One region of the Shinella sp. JR1-6 genome, then DNA from elsewhere that is predicted to be linked to it. Evidence: predicted binding sites of a transcription regulator. Region 1 holds the regulator's gene; each other region holds the start of a gene.

The links. The regulator LexA, encoded in region 1, represses DNA repair genes until DNA is damaged. The targets are predictions, from matches to a motif close to TGTTCNNNNTGTGTTCNG.
Region 2: a site for LexA is predicted at 1,853-1,870, ahead of EXZ48_RS08320 (ribonuclease). Genes of this name have one in related genera too.
Region 3: a site for LexA is predicted at 1,416-1,433, ahead of parE (DNA topoisomerase IV subunit B). Genes of this name have one in related genera too.
Region 4: a site for LexA is predicted at 1,593-1,610, ahead of EXZ48_RS14010 (DNA recombination protein RmuC). Genes of this name have one in related genera too.

The regions. Positions count from the first base shown of each region.
Region 1 is NZ_SHMI01000005.1:168,702-172,989, forward strand. It holds gene EXZ48_RS10730 (ComEC/Rec2 family competence protein) at 1-1,595, shown strand, start outside; gene lexA (transcriptional repressor LexA) at 1,589-2,314, opposite strand; gene EXZ48_RS10740 (helix-turn-helix domain-containing protein) at 2,642-3,217, opposite strand; gene EXZ48_RS10745 (helix-turn-helix domain-containing protein) at 3,530-4,288, shown strand, end outside.
Region 2 is NZ_SHMI01000004.1:131,664-135,951, reverse strand. It holds gene ettA (energy-dependent translational throttle protein EttA) at 1-887, opposite strand, end outside; gene EXZ48_RS08320 (ribonuclease) at 1,091-1,837, opposite strand; gene EXZ48_RS08315 (lysophospholipase) at 1,982-2,971, shown strand; gene EXZ48_RS08310 (DMT family transporter) at 2,968-3,915, shown strand; gene EXZ48_RS08305 (CaiB/BaiF CoA-transferase family protein) at 4,086-4,288, shown strand, end outside.
Region 3 is NZ_SHMI01000005.1:355,221-359,508, reverse strand. It holds gene parE (DNA topoisomerase IV subunit B) at 1-1,411, opposite strand, end outside; gene EXZ48_RS11660 (alpha/beta hydrolase) at 1,700-2,584, shown strand; gene tpiA (triose-phosphate isomerase) at 2,638-3,408, shown strand; gene secG (preprotein translocase subunit SecG) at 3,529-4,008, shown strand; gene EXZ48_RS11645 (CTP synthase) at 4,156-4,288, shown strand, end outside.
Region 4 is NZ_SHMI01000006.1:352,985-357,272, reverse strand. It holds gene EXZ48_RS14015 (ribokinase) at 1-322, opposite strand, end outside; gene EXZ48_RS14010 (DNA recombination protein RmuC) at 367-1,539, opposite strand; gene def (peptide deformylase) at 1,685-2,209, shown strand; gene fmt (methionyl-tRNA formyltransferase) at 2,300-3,244, shown strand; gene truA (tRNA pseudouridine(38-40) synthase TruA) at 3,244-3,987, shown strand; gene EXZ48_RS13990 (hypothetical protein) at 4,013-4,288, opposite strand, start outside.

The DNA of each region.
Region 1 (4,288 bases):
CCGGCGCGATCGCCGCGGCCCTGGTGACGGCGGAGCAGCGGGCGATCAGCCCGGAAACGGTGGAGGCATTGCGAGAGGCGGGGCTTGCCCATGTGCTGGCCATTTCCGGGCTCAACATGGTGCTCGCCGCTGGCACTTTCCTCGTCGGCGCCCGCGTTCTGATGGCACTGATCCCGGGCTTTTCCGAACGCTATCCCGCCAAGAAGATTGCCGCCGCCGGCGCGCTCGTCATGGTGACGCTCTATATCCTCGTTTCGGGCGGTGCGATCTCCGCCGTGCGCTCGTGGATCATGATCTGCATCATGCTGGTGGCGGTGCTGTTCGGCCGTGCGGCGATCAGCCTGCGCAACGTGGCACTCTCGGCCATCGTCATCCTTGCCGTGACACCGTCGGCCGTCACCAATCCGGGCTTCCAGATGTCCTATGCCGCAACGCTCGGGCTCGTCGCCGGCTATGCGGCCTGGCGGGAACGTCCTGTCCGCCGCGAGGGCGAGGGAGGGCGCCTGAAACTGTTCGGTGGTGCGCTGGGGCGCTTCTTCGGCGGGCTGCTCCTGTCCTCGCTGATCGGCGGGTTCTCGACCCTGATCTATTCCATCGGCCATTTCCATCGCATCCCGGCCTATGGACTTGCCGGCAACTTGCTCGCCATGCCTGTCATCAGCGCGATCGTCATGCCCTTCGGCCTCATCGCCGTACTGCTCATGCCTTTCGGCCTCGATGGCGTGCCCTTCGCGATCATGGGCAAGGGCATCGAGTGGATGATCGCGCTGTCGACATGGGTTGCGAGCTGGAAGGGCGAGATCGTCACCGGCCGCATTCCCTCGATTGCGTTCCTGCTGATCGGCCTTGGTGGCGGGCTTGTCTGCATCCTGCGCACGCGGCTGCGCCATGCGGGAACGCTGCTTGTCGGGATCGGCCTCGCCATCGCCTGCTTTCCGGCTGGAGGTGCCACGCCGGAAGCGCTGGTGTCCGAGGATGGCCGCCTCGTTGCCATCCTTCGCGGCGAAACCGTCGCCACAAACCGGGCAAGACCGCCAGACTTCATCTATTCGCAGTGGCGGCGCGCCCTTCGGCTCGGCGAACTTGTAAAACCGGAGATCCGCAGAAGCGCCGGCTTGACCCTTGAAGAAGCCGTCAGCACCACGGGTGCTGCAGAAAGCCGAAACAAGCCCCGGCGCACGGCCGACCGGCAGAAGGCGAGGGACGCCATGGCGTCCGCGCTCGCGGAGGCCCGGGCCGGCAATGGCTTCGTCTGCGAGGCAAAGGCCTTCTGTGCCGCCGTCTCGCCAAGCGGCTGGCGGATCGTGACCCTCGACGACGTCGCCTTCCTGGGCACGGCCTGCGACGCTGCCGACCTCGTCGTCGTGTCCCTGGCCCTGCGGCTCGAGGCTTGCCGCTCGGGTGCGCGCCTGGTGACGGCGCGTCACCTGAGGCGAACCGGCGCCCTCGAAATCCACCCGGACGCCGAAGGCCTATCCAACATCTTTTCAGCTGCGCAGGTCACACCAGCCGTGGAAAGTCTCGACCGGCCCTGGGCCCGCCACCGCAGCTACGACTGGCGCACAGGCAGTTTCGATCCGCAGGGCGATCAGTGATAGCGGCGAATGAGGCCAACCAGCTTGCCCTGGATTTTTACCCGGTCCGGCCCGAAGATGCGGGTCTCGTAGGCGGGGTTTGCCGCTTCGAGCGCGATCGACGCGCCCTTGCGGCGGAAGCGCTTCAGCGTGGCTTCCTCGTCGTCGACAAGCGCCACGATGATTTCGCCGGGATTGGCGCTGCTCGCCGTGCGGATGATCACCGTGTCGCCATCGAGAATGCCGGCCTCGATCATCGAATCGCCCTTGACCTCCAGCGCATAGTGATCGCCGTTGCCGATCATCTCGGCTGGAACGGTGATGTCATGGGTGTTGTTCTGGATGGCGGAGATCGGCACGCCGGCAGCGATGCGGCCCATGACAGGAACGGAGACGGATGAGGAAACCTCGGCCACGGGCGTGCGCCGCGGCGGGGCGGCGACGGGAGCGGGGGGCTGCTTGCCGCGACTGCCCTCGATGACGGCAGGTGAAAAGCCGCGGCGCGGCTGCAGGCTCTGGGCATAGGCTTCGGGAAGCTTTATCACCTCGAGCGCGCGGGCCCGGTTCGGCAGGCGCCGGATGAAGCCGCGTTCCTCCAGCGCCGTGATGAGGCGGTGGATGCCCGATTTCGACGCGAGATCCAGCGCGTCCTTCATCTCGTCGAAGGAGGGAGGAATACCGGACTCCTTCATCCGTTCATGAATGAACAGGAGAAGTTCCTGTTGTTTCCGCGTGAGCATGGCTCCTCCACCGAGAATCGAGTGAAACAAATCCAGAACAGACACTATCTGTTCCATATGTGTTCTGCAAGGGGCTGCTGAAACAATAATAGTACTGGTGGAGGCGCGCGAGCTAATCCGGAATAGCGCGCATAGATAATCTGGAATTCAAAAACAGGCGCTGCCTTGTTTTTAAAGGGCTTTTGCCGCGAAAGTGGGGGTTCCCAATGCGCCAATTGGTAACCCCAAACACGGCCATTCCAGCGGATATAATAACTAATTGAAAATACAACGATTATTGCGGCCCTTAACCTTCATGGCCGATCACCCCACGTGGGATTGCGGACCCTATTGCGGACCCTGCTTTTTGCGGCGCTCCGTCCGGTTTTCAATTGCTCTTATGAAATGAGGTAAATCACTGCGGAAACTCTTTCGACCATACTCATCGAATGCGGCTTCATCCATCTTACCACTGTCAAGAAGCGACCGCCGCTCATGTCGAACCAATGCAAGGGTACGCAGAATTGCCGCCCCTAAGCTTTTCCCAGCCTCGGTTACCTCGCTCTCGCTCATGAACGCCAATTCCTCGGCCGCAAATTGACCGAGCAATTCAGCGATTATGGCCTCTCCGGCGATCTCAAAATCTCTGATTGTTAAATCTTCAAACTTAAAAAGCTGAACAAAATCTTCGCCCGACAGAGGCGTGCGATCTTCACCGAAGAGAAAGAAATCGATCTTGCGGCCAGTCTCTACAGTTAGCTGGAGGACTGCCTCGATTGGCAAGGAATTTCTGGATCGCCATGAGGAAACTGTTTTGTTTGAAACTCCAAGATGAGTAGCGAGATTGGCATCCGTGTTTATGCCACACGCCGCTTTCATCCGATCCAAAATCTCTGGCACATTTAACGTTGTCGCATCGCTCACAGGCACCCTCGTCTACAAAATGCGGACGGAGCCGCATGACATCTGCATTGTGCGGACATGCGGTCTGCATAATGCAGTTTTATCAAGGTGTGCCTTGAAATGAAAGCCAAATCCAAAACTCCTTCGAAGGAGCTTCTGGTCTACGTTCGCGTAGAGTTCATCCTTCAAGGTTCCTCCTTCAATGCATGGTGCAAAGCCAATGGCGTTGTTCGCAGGACCGCTGAACAGTCACTAAGCGGCGACATTTGTAGCGAGAACGCCAAACGTCTCGTGGAGACGATCTTGAAAGCTATCGAACGACGGGCGGCCTAAATGTCGAACTGGCTTACGGCAGACGACTTTGCCCAAGTGGCAGGAATATCATTTCGTAAAGCGCGCCGCGCACTTTCATTGGCAAGAAGCGGTCAGGTATGGCGGGGCGACGCCCTTGAAGTCCGCACCTTCCACGGCCGTGGCGGTCGCTCCGGCATCCAGTATCAGGTACGGGTTTCCAGCCTTCCGCCCCATCTTCAAGAGCATTTAAAGACCCTTCAAATAGCCGATAAAGCGGTTTTAAGCTTCCGCCTCGGTGACGATATGGCTCGGCTGGAACGCGCGTGGAAACACGACATCATCGCGCCGGCGCTGGAGCATCCGTACCGGAGCCCGGAACGCAAGGCCGAAATCGAGAAGCTGCACGGTACCTATCGGCTCGACTGGACCGGCCATAAACGCAAGCTCACCCAATCCACCCTATATGAGTGGATCAAGATTTTCGAAACAGAGGGATTTCAGGGCCTTGCGCAGAAAGTCCGGAGCGACAAGGGCGAAAAGAAAGCCCTAATCAACCGGGCGTGGATGCAGACGGTTCCCTTTGACGATATCGCCAAGGAAACCATTGCCGAGGATATCGTCCAGTTCATTCGCGGGCTGATCGTCAAAGGCACCACGCGCAAGCTGATCCGGTTCATGGCTTCTGCCGAGCTGCGCCGCCTCACCGCTGCATATGGTTATGTCGTCACCGATGAGACCGAGGCCACGAAGCTGTTTAATATCCCCGACAGCATCGTGTCGGCCGAAGCCCGGTTTAAG
Region 2 (4,288 bases), on a different contig from region 1:
TCCGCCGCATCGACCAGCTGTTCGTAGGCCTTGATACGGGCCTTGGACTTCGCCTGACGCGCCTTCGGGCTGGAGGCGATCCACTCCTGTTCGCGCGACAGCGCCTTCTGGCGGCCGGCTTCCTCGCGGCTCTCCTGCTTCATGCGCTTGGCCTTGGCCTGGAGATAGGCAGAGTAGTTGCCTTCGTAGGGAATGCCGCGGCCGCGGTCGAGCTCGAGGATCCAGCCCGTCACGTTGTCGAGGAAGTAGCGATCGTGGGTGATCATCATCACGGCGCCCGGATAATCGCGCAGGTGCTTTTCCAGCCAGGCGATGGTTTCGGCATCGAGATGGTTGGTCGGTTCGTCGAGCAGCAGGAGGTCCGGCTGCGACAGCAGCAGGCGGCAGAGCGCGATGCGGCGGCGTTCGCCCCCCGACAGCAGCGTGACGTCAGAATCCTTCGGCGGGCAGCGCAGCGCTTCCATCGCCATCTCGACCTGCTGTTCCAGGTCCCAGAGATTCTGGCTGTCGATGATATCCTGGAGCTTGGCGCCCTCGTCCGCCGTCTCGTCGGAATAGTTCATCATCAGCTCGTTGTAGCGGTCGATGATGGCGGTCTTGTCGGCAACGCCGACCATGACGTTCTCGAAGGCGGTCTTGGTCGGGTCGAGATGCGGTTCCTGCTCCAGGTAACCGACGGTCGCACCGTCGGCGAGCCAGGCTTCGCCGGTATATTCCTTGTCCTGGCCGGCAATGATGCGCAGCACCGTCGACTTACCCGCGCCGTTCGGGCCGAGGATGCCGATCTTGGCATCGGGATAGAAAGACAGGTTGACGTTTTCGAGAATTTTCTTGGCGCCGTAGGCCTTGTTGAGCCCCGACATGTGGTAGATGAATTGACGTGCCATGCAAACGCGCTCCGGATCGGACAAATTTGCCCGCTATGTAGGCGAATTCTCCGCCCGCGGCAATGTAAGAAAGCCGCACTGCGCCCCACGGCGAAAACCCCGCCCCGCATCCTGTTGATACCGTCGGCAAGCGACACGGTGCCCAAATCCGACCGGTATCTCGCCAGTCCGGGCTGAAGGACACCCCGCCCGCTCGCGCTGCCCTACCCCGCCTGCCCCGGGCCCGTCACACCCTCGGTGCACCGCGACTTCGTCGGGACGGCGGCGGCGATGCGCTCGGCCAGCGTCGGACCATCGCCGGCAAGGCCGATGGTGAGGCCGGTCACGACGGAGCCGCCCTCCGTCTTGCGGCAGCTGAGCCGCACGCGCTCGCCGGCCCCCTTGCCGAAGGCGGCGTCGAAGGCGGCCCGCACTTCGGCAAGGGTGACCGCCGCCCCCGCCTTCTGTGAAAAGAGCGCACGCACCGGCGAGGCGTTGAGCGTATCGAGCAGGTCGAGCGAGCGGCTGTAGTAGATCTCCGGGGACACCGCGACGCAGCTGCCGCTGCGCAGCCATTGCTGGCGGTCGAGGCCGAGGCGCGCGGCGGGCATGGCCGCCATCAGGCGCTCCTTCGTGACGGAAGCGAGCACGATATCCGGCAACTCCGTCCACTTGCCCTTGCGGGCCCTTTGCTTGAGCGCCGCCTCGATGCCGCAATAGCTCTTGCGCACCTGGAACCGGCTGAGCAGCGAGAACTGCCGGGCCGCCGGCGCATTCGTGGAGAAATCCGCACAGCCGCGGCTCTTCGGCCGGGCGGCGCAGTAGCCTTTCTGCCAGCTGACGGACAGCACCTCGCGGCCCTCTCTGCTCGCCGGTACGGTCTGGGCGGCCGCGGGACTTGCGAGGAAAAGGAGGCACGCAGCAAGGAGGGAAAGGGCGGCTTTGAAAATCAGTGCGGCATTGGTCATCATGACCGGCTCCCGAACAAGAACAAAACAAGATCATATACAACCAAAAATCCATAAAATGCAACCATAAATCGGAAAAATCACGACATGCGGGAGAAAGCGTAAAAATACACGCCGTATCCCGTTGTCTTTCATCGGCAAATCGCGTTGACCTTGCCGAAACGGGAGGACAGACCGGTGTTTTCGCTGGCTTCGATGCTGCAAAGTCCAAGTGGAGCGAGCCTTGCACTGCGGCACGAGGCCGCCCGGGGCGAGGCGCGCGGCATCCTGCTCGTCAGCCACGGCCTCGCCGAGCACAGCGCACGCTACGCGGAATTTGCCGGACGCCTGGCGGCGGAAGGGTTTCATGTCTATGCCCACGACCATCGCGGCCACGGCTTCACCACCGCGCCGGACGCCCCGCGCGGCCAGTTCGCGCCCAAGGACGGCATCGCCCGGGTGATCGCGGACCTGCGCGCCGTGCGCGACCATGCGGCGGCGCGGCATCCGGGCCTGCCGGTCGTGCTCTTCGGCCATTCGATGGGCGGCCTGCTGGCCCTCGCCTTCGCGCAGGCGCATCCTGGCGATATCGACGCGCTCGCGGTGTGGAACTCCAATCTCGAACCGGGGTTTTCCGGACGCGTGGCGCAGGTCGTGCTGGCGGCAGAACGCATGCTGAAGGGATCCGATGTGCCGAGCGGCCTGCTGCCGCGCCTGACCTTCGGCACCTGGGGCCGCGCCATCGCGAACCGCCGTACGGATTTCGACTGGCTGTCGCATAACCCCGCCGAGGTGGACGCCTATATCGCCGACCCGCTCTGCGGCTTCGACGTCAACGTCGCGATGTGGATCGACATCTTCGCCGTCACCTTCGCCAATGCCTCGGCGGAAGGGATTGCACGCCTGCCGAAGCGCTTGCCGATCCATCTCGTCGGCGGCGAGGAGGACCCGGCGACGGATTTCGGCCACGCGGTGCACGCCTTTGCCGGGCGACTGAAAAAATCGCGGCTTGAGGACATCACCACAACAGTCTATCGCGGCATGCGTCACGAAACGCTCAAGGAGAGCCGGCCGCTCCGCGATCCCGCCGTCGACGCCTTTGCCGTCTGGTGCCGGCGGGTGGTGGACGCACGGACCCGCGCCCGGGAACACGCATGACCACATCCGCCACCATCACGCCGCTGCGCAACGAGGTCAGCTTCGGGCTCTCCCTCATGGTGCTCTCGGTTCTCATCGCGCCGATCATCGACATTTTCGCGAAACTGGCGGTCACCGCCGTGCCGGCGACCGAAATCACCTTCGTGCGCCTGCTCTTCCAGATGACCGTTCTGGGGCCGATCTGCCTCCTGCGCGGCACGCTTCTTGATGTCACCTGGCGGAAGATGGGCCTGCATGCCGCCCGCGGCCTTCTGATGGCGATCACCATGATCACCTTCGTCACACCGCTCGCCGTCATGGAACTGGCCGACGCTATCGCCATCTTCTTCGTCGAGCCGATCATCCTGACCATCCTCGGCTCGATCTTCCTCAAGGAGACCATCGGCTGGCGGCGCTACACGGCCTGCGGCGTCGGCTTCTTCGGCTCGCTGCTGGTCATCCAGCCGAGCCTGCAGGAGGTCGGCCCCATCGCGTTGCTGCCCGTCGTGTCGGCGCTCTCGCTCGCGCTGTTCTTCCTCCTGACGCGGCTCGTCGCCCAGAAGGAGGACCCCTGGTCCATGCAGTTCTATGCAGGCCTCTGGGGCGCGCTGTTCTCCGGCCTGCTCCTCCTCGTCGGCGGCAGGCTCGGCATCGCCATGCTGACGCCGGTCGTGCCCGACATGGCGAACACAATCTACATCGCCAGCGCCGCCGTCGCCGCCACCATCGCCGGCGTGCTCGGCGTCTACGCCTATCGCTCGGCCCCCGCCTCGACGCTCGCCCCGCTGCAATATCTCGAGATCGTCTCGGCGACGATCCTCGGCTGGCTCGTGTTCGGCCACCTGCCGGACGCCGTGAAATGGCTCGGCATCGCCATCATCATCGCCTCCGGCCTCTACGTCATCTGGCGCGAGCGCAAGCTCAACAAGACGGCGACGATACCGCCCGTCTCCACGCCGATCTGACCTTGCCCGCCCGCGCGAACGGCGCGGCAGGCATCATGTCAGTCTGAGCCGTCATGATCTCCCGCCGGGCGCCGTCTATCGTGTCCGGCAGCTTTTTGTTATCGAAAGGGAAACGGGCGAAAAGCCCGGCGGCCGGCCGCATTCCGGCACCGCCGAGGAGGGAGTGCACGATGGAGAAGTCGAACCTGCCGCTGTCAGGCATTAGGGTCATCGAGCTGGCGCGGGTTCTCGCCGGACCCTGGGCCGGGCAGATGCTGGCCGATATGGGCGCCGATGTCATCAAGATCGAAAACCCCGACGGCGGCGACGACACGCGCGCCTGGGGCCCGCCCTTCGTGACCGGCAGCGACGGCGAGAACCTGTCCGCCGCCTA
Region 3 (4,288 bases), 190 kb from region 1:
CGATGAAGAGTTCGGCGCCTTCGGCGGAATTCTGCGAGCAGTCGGCCAGCTTTCCCGGCAGGCGCAGCTTGCGCACGGCGGTCTTGCGGCTGACTTCCTTTTCCTTGCGGCGGCGCAGGCGCTCTTCGGCACGCTCGATCACCCAGTCGAGCAGCTTTGCGGCTTCGCCCGGATTGTCGGCGAGATAGTGGTCGAAGGGGTCGCGCAGCGCGTTCTCTACGATGCGCTGGGCTTCAACGCTGGCAAGCTTGTCCTTCGTCTGGCCGACGAATTCCGGCTCGCGGATGAAGACGGAGAGCATGCCGACGGCCGAGATCATCACGTCGTCGGTGGTGATGGCGGCGGCACGCTTGTTCTGCGTCAGCTCGGCATAATTCTTCAGGCCCTTGGTGAGCGCGATGCGCAGGCCCGCCTCGTGCGTGCCGCCGTCGGCCGTCGGAATCGTGTTGCAGTAGGAGTGGATCAGCGAATCGCCGCCGTACCAGGTGACGGCCCATTCCAGCGAGCCGTGGCCGCCCGATTTCTCGCTCTTGCCCGCAAAGATCTCGCGGGTGACGGTGTAGTCCTTGCCGAGCGTCGCCTGGAGATAGTCCTTGAGGCCTCCGGGGAAGTGGAAGACCGCCTTTTCCGGGGTTTCCGAACCCTCGGGCAGCAGCGACGGGTCGCAGCTCCAGCGGATCTCGACGCCGCCGAAGAGATAGGCCTTGGACCGGGCCATGCGGAAGACGCGGGCCGGATCGAAATGGGCGTGCGCGCCAAAAATTTCCGGGTCCGGATGGAAGCGCACCTTGGTGCCGCGGCGGTTGTGCACGTCGCCGAGCTCCTCCAGGCCGCCGACCGGCTTGCCGCGCGAAAAGCGCTGGCGGTAGAGCTTCTTGTTGCGGGCGACCTCGACCTCGAGATGGTCGGAGAGGGCGTTGACGACCGAGACGCCGACGCCGTGCAGGCCACCCGAGGTCTCGTAGGCCTTGCCGTCGAACTTGCCGCCGGCATGCAGGACCGTGAGGATGACCTCCAGCGTCGACTTGCCCGGCATCTGGGGATGGTTCTCGACCGGGATGCCGCGGCCGTTGTCGGTGACGGACAGGTAGCCTTCGGCATCGAGATTGACCTCGATGAAATTGGCGTGGCCGGCGACGGCCTCGTCCATCGAGTTGTCGATGACTTCGGCGAAGAGGTGGTGCAGCGCCTTCTCGTCCGTGCCGCCGATATACATGCCGGGGCGCATGCGGACCGGTTCGAGACCTTCCAGCACGCGGATCGCCGAGGCGTCGTAGCCGCCGGTGCCTTCGCTCGGCGGGGCAGGGCGCGCCTCGCGGGCAGGGGCGGCCGCCACAGCGGGCTTTTCGACCGGCGGCGTGGCGGGCTGGGAGGGCATGTTGGCGAAGAGGTCGTTGCTGTCGTCTTGCATGGGCCGTTCAGATTTTGTTCCGTTTGCCAGTTTCCCCGCCGGTCCGTGACGGACCGGGGTCTGGCGCAAAAAATGTCGTTTAGCGAATCACTTGCGACTCTGCCAGATTCCGTGGGCTTTCGCGATGCCGGGACGGCGTGCCGCCCCGTCCGCCTTCGGCCGCATTCGTGCGATGCCGGATGGTCTGACCGGCCTCAAGGATGCGCCAAGCCGCGCCAACCGCTGGCGGAGGATTGCGTTGCGGGCGGGCGGATGGCAAGTATCGCAGCCTCCAGGGAGCCACAGTTCATGCGTCAGTCCACAGTTCATTGCCTTTCCCGGCTGTTTTGGGCCGCGGCCCTTGCCTGCTCGATGGCCGGCGAGGCGGCGGCGCTGAGCCTGAAGCCCTGGAAAGACGACCTGTTCGGCTACGGCACCGTTGTGGAGACGAGCGACGACGGGGCGCTCACGGTCGTCGACTACCAGGAACTGCGCGACATCAACGGTCGTGACCAGGTGCCGGAGCGCCGGGTGAAGGCGGCCTATGTCTCGACCGCGGTGAAGAAGGGGCAGAAGAATGTGACGATCGACACGCCGGCCGGGCCGATCGACGTCGCGATGACCGGCAAGGGGGAGGGCGCGGCCTTCACGGTCATCTTCATCCACGGCCGCGGCGGCGACCGGCGGCTCGGCAACAACGACTGGAATTTCGGCGGCAATTTCAACCGGCTGAAGAACCTCGCCCTGCAGAATGGCGGGGTCTATTACGCCCCGAGCGTTCCCTCCTTCGACGACAAGGGCGCCGCGCGCATCTCCGGCCTCATCCTGACGGCCAAGGCGCTTTCGCCGGATGCCCCGGTCATCCTCGCCTGCGCCTCGATGGGCAGCTTCATCTGCGCCCGCGTGGCGCGCGATCCGGCGGCGGTGAAAAGCCTTGCCGGCATGGTGCTGATGGGCGGGGCGGCGGACGGCGACTACGGCAAGACGCCGGCCTTCAAGGCGAAGCTGCCGGTGTTCTTCACCCATGGCGACAGCGACAGCGTCTATGCCGCAAACGACCAGATCGCGGTGTTCCGCCGGCTGCGCAAGGCCGGTGTGCCGGCGCGCTTCGTGCTGTTCCAGACCGGTGGCCACGGCACGCCCGTGCGCATGACCGACTGGCGCGAGACGCTCAACTGGTTGTTTGCGCAATAGGCGCCGATTTGCTACGCCGCAAACCACACGAATTTCAAGGACAGGGAGGTCTCATGACACCGGATGTAACCCCGCTCGTTGCCGGGAACTGGAAGATGAACGGCACGCGCGCATCGCTCGACCAGATCAAGGCGATGGCCGAAGGCGTGAAGGGGCCGCTTTCCGACAAGGTCGAGACGCTGATCTGCCCGCCGGCGACGCTGCTCTATGTCGCGACGGCGCTCTGCGACGACAGTCCGCTGATGATCGGCGCGCAGGACTGCCACGAAAAGGCCTCCGGCGCCCATACCGGCGACGTCTCGGCGGAAATGATCGCCGACTGCTTCGGCACCCATGTCATCGTCGGCCATTCCGAGCGCCGCACCGACCACAAGGAAAGCGACGCTTTGGTGCGTGCCAAGGCGGAGATCGCCTATGCGAACGACCTCGTCGCGATCATCTGCATCGGCGAGACCGGCGACGAGCGCAAGGCGGGCAAGACACTCGACGTGCTGAAGACGCAGCTTGCAGCCTCCGTGCCGGATGGCGCAACGGCAGAAAACACCGTGATCGCCTATGAGCCCGTCTGGGCGATCGGCACCGGCCTGACGCCGACGGCCGGTGACGTCGAGGAAGCGCACGCCTTCATGCGCGCGGAGCTGGCCGGCCGTTTTGCCGGCGAGGGCACCAAGATGCGCATCCTCTATGGCGGCTCGGTGAAGCCGGGCAATGCACAGGAACTGATGGGCGTCGCCAATGTCGACGGCGCGCTGATCGGCGGGGCGAGCTTGAAATCCGACGATTTCCTCGCCATCTACCGCGCATATGAAGCGCTGACCGCCTGATCCCTTCCGTCGGCCCGAAAAGGGCAGACGGATCGACACCTAGGGCTTGGAATGGTGCGCGGCTTGGTATATTGAGCCGCAAACCTGACATTTGGGCCATCTGGCCGGGATACCGAAAACATGCAGACCATCTTGCTCGTCATCTATCTCATGGTCGTCGTCGCGCTGATCGGCGTCGTGCTGATTCAGCGGTCTGAAGGCGGCGGCCTCGGCATCGGTGGCGGCTCCGGCTTCATGTCGGCGCGCGGCACGGCCAATGCCCTGACGCGCACCACGGCGATCCTTGCCACGCTGTTCTTCGTCCTGGCGCTCGGCATGGGCATCCTCGCCCGCTACGAGACGCAGCCGACGGACATTCTCGACCGTATCCCCGGCACCACGGGCACGGGCGGCGTTCTCGACGCGCTCGGCGGCGCATCGCAGGGCGAGGGCACCCAGAACAACAACACGACCAACCAGACGCCCGCGACGACCGGCACCGATGCCGTTCCGACCGAAGGCGGCGCAGCAACCGGCACCGGCAACACGTCCACGACGGGCACCGGCACGGGCGCTGCAACGGGCACGGAGCAGAACTCCGGCGTCCCGAGCGGCCAGTAAGCCGCAAGGACTGAAAACAAACCGGCCGGTTGGCGAAATCCAACCGGCCTTCTTCTTGTGTAAAACGCCGATTGCGCCTTCCGAAATCACGCCCAAGGTGATTTTTCGGTGGCGGAATCGATTTTGAAAAGGTATCCGGTGACTCCCATGGCGCGATATGTATTCATCACAGGCGGCGTGGTTTCCTCCCTCGGAAAAGGCATTGCCGCCGCTGCACTCGGAGCTCTCCTGCAGGCCCGCGGTTACCGCGTTCGCCTGCGCAAGCTCGACCCCTATCTCA
Region 4 (4,288 bases), on a different contig from region 1:
GTACGACGACGATGACGTTCTCACCCTCGTCGTCCACAAGGATATGGGCCGTCCCGGTCGCCTCGGCGGCGGAGCGTACGCCGTTGAGGTCCACGGCGGCGTCGGCGAGCAGGGCCAGCGCCTGGCTGCCGAGCCGGTCGTCGCCCACGGCGCCGGCCATGCGTACGATCGCGCCGGCGCGACGGGCGGCGAGCGCCTGGTTGGCGCCCTTGCCGCCAGCGGCGGTGGTGAAGCTGCTGCCCATCACCGTCTCGCCCGGCTTCGGCAGGCGTTCTGGCGTGGCGATGAGGTCCATGTTGATGGAGCCGAAGACGGTGATCATGAGAGGTGCCCCTTATGGTTTCCGCCGGACACTGCCCGAGGCGGTCAGTCTTCGTCAACCACCCTCAGGCGAAGCTGTCCCGTTCGGGTCTCGACAGCCGCCTCCGCCGGTGGAGAAAGCGGTGCGGTTGCCTCGAAATCCATGTCCCCGATGCGCGCGCCGCGCCGCGTGAGCTTCTCTGTCGAGGTCAGGATGAGGTCGACATCCTTCTGGGCTGCGGTGAAATGACCGGAAAGCTTGCGCACCCGGTCGTCGAGCCGCGTCAAATCGTCCATCAGCCTGGCGACCTCGCCCTGGATGACATGGGCCTGCTCGCGCATGCGCTGATCCTTCAGAAGCGCCTGCAATACCTGCACGGAGAGCATCAGCAGCGATGGCGAGACGATGACGATGCGTGCCCGGTGTGCCCGCTGCACGATAGCCTCGAAATTCTCGTGGATGCTGGCGAAGATCGATTCCGAGGGCACGAAGAGGAAGGCGGTGTCCTGCGTCTCGCCGGCCAGCAGGTACTTTTCGGCGATATCGCGGATATGGGTCTCCATGTCGCGGCGGAATTGTTGCGCGGCGAGCTTGGCGGCCTCGGGAGAGCGTCCGTCCGACAGGGCATTCCATGCCTCGAGCGGAAATTTCGCATCGATGACGAGGGGCGGCTGGCCGTTCGGCATGCGGATCGTGCAATCCGGTCTGACGCCGTTGGAAAGCTGCGCCTGGAACTGGTAGGCGCCCGATGGCATGGCATCGGCGATGATCGTCTCCATGCGCGACTGGCCGAAGGCGCCGCGCGTCTGCTTGTTCGACAGGATCGCCTGGAGGCCGACCACGTCTTTCGCCAGTGACTGGATGTTGCTCTGCGCATTGTCGATGACGGCAAGCCGTTCCTGCAGGCGGCGCAGGTTTTCGTGCGTCGAGCGGGTCTGTTCTGAGATCGACTGGCCGAGCCGCTGCGTCAGGCCGTCGAGCCTGGCATTGATCGCCTGGTTTGTTTCCGACTGCTTGGAGCCGAAGACCTCGGCCATGGCGGCGACGCGTCCCTGCATTTCCGTCTGCGCCTTCAGGAGTTCGGCAAAGCGCAACTCCGCTATGCCCGCAGCCTCGCGCTGGCGCGCCTGGCTGCGGCGGGCCGAAAGGAGGCCGAAAACGGCGATCAGCGCGGCTGCGAGCAGCATGAGTGCCGGGCCGGGGCCGCCAAGTCGAGTGAGGAAGGAGGCAAGCAACATGTCAAAGGTCGGATCGATCATGCCGCGACCATAACACGGATTGCGGCGGAAACCAGATCATAACGTGAACAGAGGTGCGCGCACTGCAGCGCCGGCGGCAGTCGAAGCCGATTGAAAGCGTCAAAAAACCGCGCTAAGGAGGCGCATGACCATCAAGCCGCTGATTATCCTTCCCGATCCGATCCTCCGCCAGGTTTCGAAGCCCATCGAGACCATCGACAGCGAGGTGAAGAAGCTCGCCGACGACATGCTGGAAACCATGTACGATGCGCCGGGCATCGGCCTTGCCGCCATCCAGATCGGTGTGGCGCGCCGCATGCTGGTGCTCGACGTCTCGAAGGAGGGCGAGGACAAGAAGCCACTCGTCTTCATCAATCCGGAAGTCGTCTCCGCTTCGGATACCCGCTCGGTCTACGAGGAGGGTTGCCTGTCGATCCCGGACTATTATGCCGAGGTCGAGCGTCCTGCCGTCATCACCGTCAAGCACCTCGACCGGGACGGCAAGGAGCAGCTGACGGAGGCCGACGGGCTGCTGGCGACCTGTCTTCAGCACGAGATCGATCACCTCAACGGCGTGCTGTTCATCGACCATATTTCGAAGCTGAAGCGCGAGATGGTGATCCGCAAATTCACCAAGGCGGCGAAGCTGCGTGGCAGCAAGGCGCTCTGAGGCGACAACCGCCCAGGTTTCCGTTTTCCCGCAATGCCGAGGCAAAACGCTTCGCGCCTTTGCCGGTATTGCTTTCATGGAGGCTGACCGATGGCCCTTCGCATCATCTTCATGGGCACGCCGGATTTCTCCGTGCCGACGCTGGAGGCGTTGGTGAAAGCCGGCCACGAGATCGTCGCCGTCTATTCGCAGCCGCCCCGCCCGGCCGGCCGCCGTGGCCTCGAACTGGTGAAGTCGCCGGTGCACCAGGCGGCGGAAAAGCTTGGGCTTCCGGTCTTCACGCCGCTCAATTTCCGCGAGGAGGCCGATCGCGCGGCCTTTCACGCGCTGAAGGCGGACGTCGCCGTCGTCGTCGCCTATGGTCTCCTGCTGCCGGAGGCGATCCTGACCGGTACCCGGCTCGGCTGCTACAACGGCCATGCCTCGCTGCTGCCCCGCTGGCGCGGCGCGGCACCCATCCAGCGGGCGATCATGGCGGGTGATGCGGAAACCGGCATGATGGTCATGCAGATGGAAAAGGGGCTTGATACCGGCCCGGTCGCGCTCACCCGCCGGGTGGCGATCGGCGACGGCATGACGGCCGGCGAGCTGCATGACGCCCTGATGCAGGCAGGTGGCGCCCTGATGACGGAGGCCATGGCAAAGCTGGAGGCCGGCGACCTGCCGTTGACCCCGCAAGCCGAGACGGGCGTGCTCTACGCCGCCAAGATCGACAAGACCGAGACCCGCATCGATTTTTCCCGCCCGGCCGGCGATGTGCACAACCATATCCGCGGTCTCTCGCCCTTACCCGGCGCCTGGTTCGAGCTGCCGGTCGGCGGCAAGTCGGAGCGGGTGAAGGTGCTGGCGAGTGCGCGGGCGAGTGAAACCACGGCGAAGGCTGCCGGCACGGTTCTCGACGACCGGCTCACGGTCGCCTGCGGTGATGGCGAAGCCGTGCGGCTCGTGCGCCTGCAGAAGGCGGGCGGCAAGCCGCTCGACGCAGCGGATTTCCTTCGCGGCACGCCGGTCGCGGCCGGCCAGGTCATCGGCTGATGCCGCGCTACCGCCTCCGCATCGAGTATGACGGCACGCCCTATGTCGGCTGGCAGAGGCAGGACAACGGGCACTCCGTGCAGGGGGCCATCGAGGCGGCCATCCTGTCGCTGACGGGCGAGGCCGTCTCGATCCGCGGCGCGGGGCGCACGGATTCCGGCGTGCATGCCATGGGGCAGGTGGCCCATGCGGATCTTTCACGGGTATGGAAGGACCACACGCTGCGCAACGCGCTCAACGCCCATCTCGGCATGGCCCGCGAGCGGGTCGTGATCCTCGATGCCGCTGAGGTGCCCGATGATTTCGACGCCCGCTTCTCGGCGGTGAAGCGGCACTATCTCTACCGCATCATCTCACGCCCGGCGCCGTTGGCGCTGGAGGCGAACCGGGCCTGGTTTGTGACCAGGACGCTCGACCACCAGATGATGCATGCCGCCGGGCAGATGCTGGTCGGCAGGCATGATTTCACGACCTTCCGGGCTGCCCAATGCCAGGCGAACAGCCCGGTGCGCACCATCGACCGGCTGGACGTGACGCGCAGCGGCGACCTGATCGAGATGCGCGTTTCGGCGCAGAGCTTTCTGCACAACCAGATCCGCTCCTTCGCCGGCACGCTGAAGCTGGCGGGGGAGGGCAAGTGGACGCCGGAGGATGTGCGCAGCGCGCTTGAGGCGCGTGACCGCAAGGCCTGCGGCCCCGTTGCGCCGCCGGACGGGCTCTACTTCATGGCTGTCGACTACTAACCGTTTCCGGACGCAGGAATGCCGGTCAGCCCGGCAGCGTGCCGAGAGCCTGTTGCAATTGCTGCCCGGCAATCATCGGCGGCAGCACGTAGATCGCCGTGATGGCGGAGGCGAGCAGCGTCTGCTTGCCGACACACATCCAGACGAGGCGGAATTGCAGCACGACGCTGGCGCCGAAGACCGCATAGAGCAGCAGGCCGGCAAAGGGCGCGCTCCCCGGCAGAACCAGCGTCAGCGCGAAGGGGATCGCCGCCGCATAGGCGAAGGGCACGGCGATCCAGTTGCCCGCCGTCACGACGGT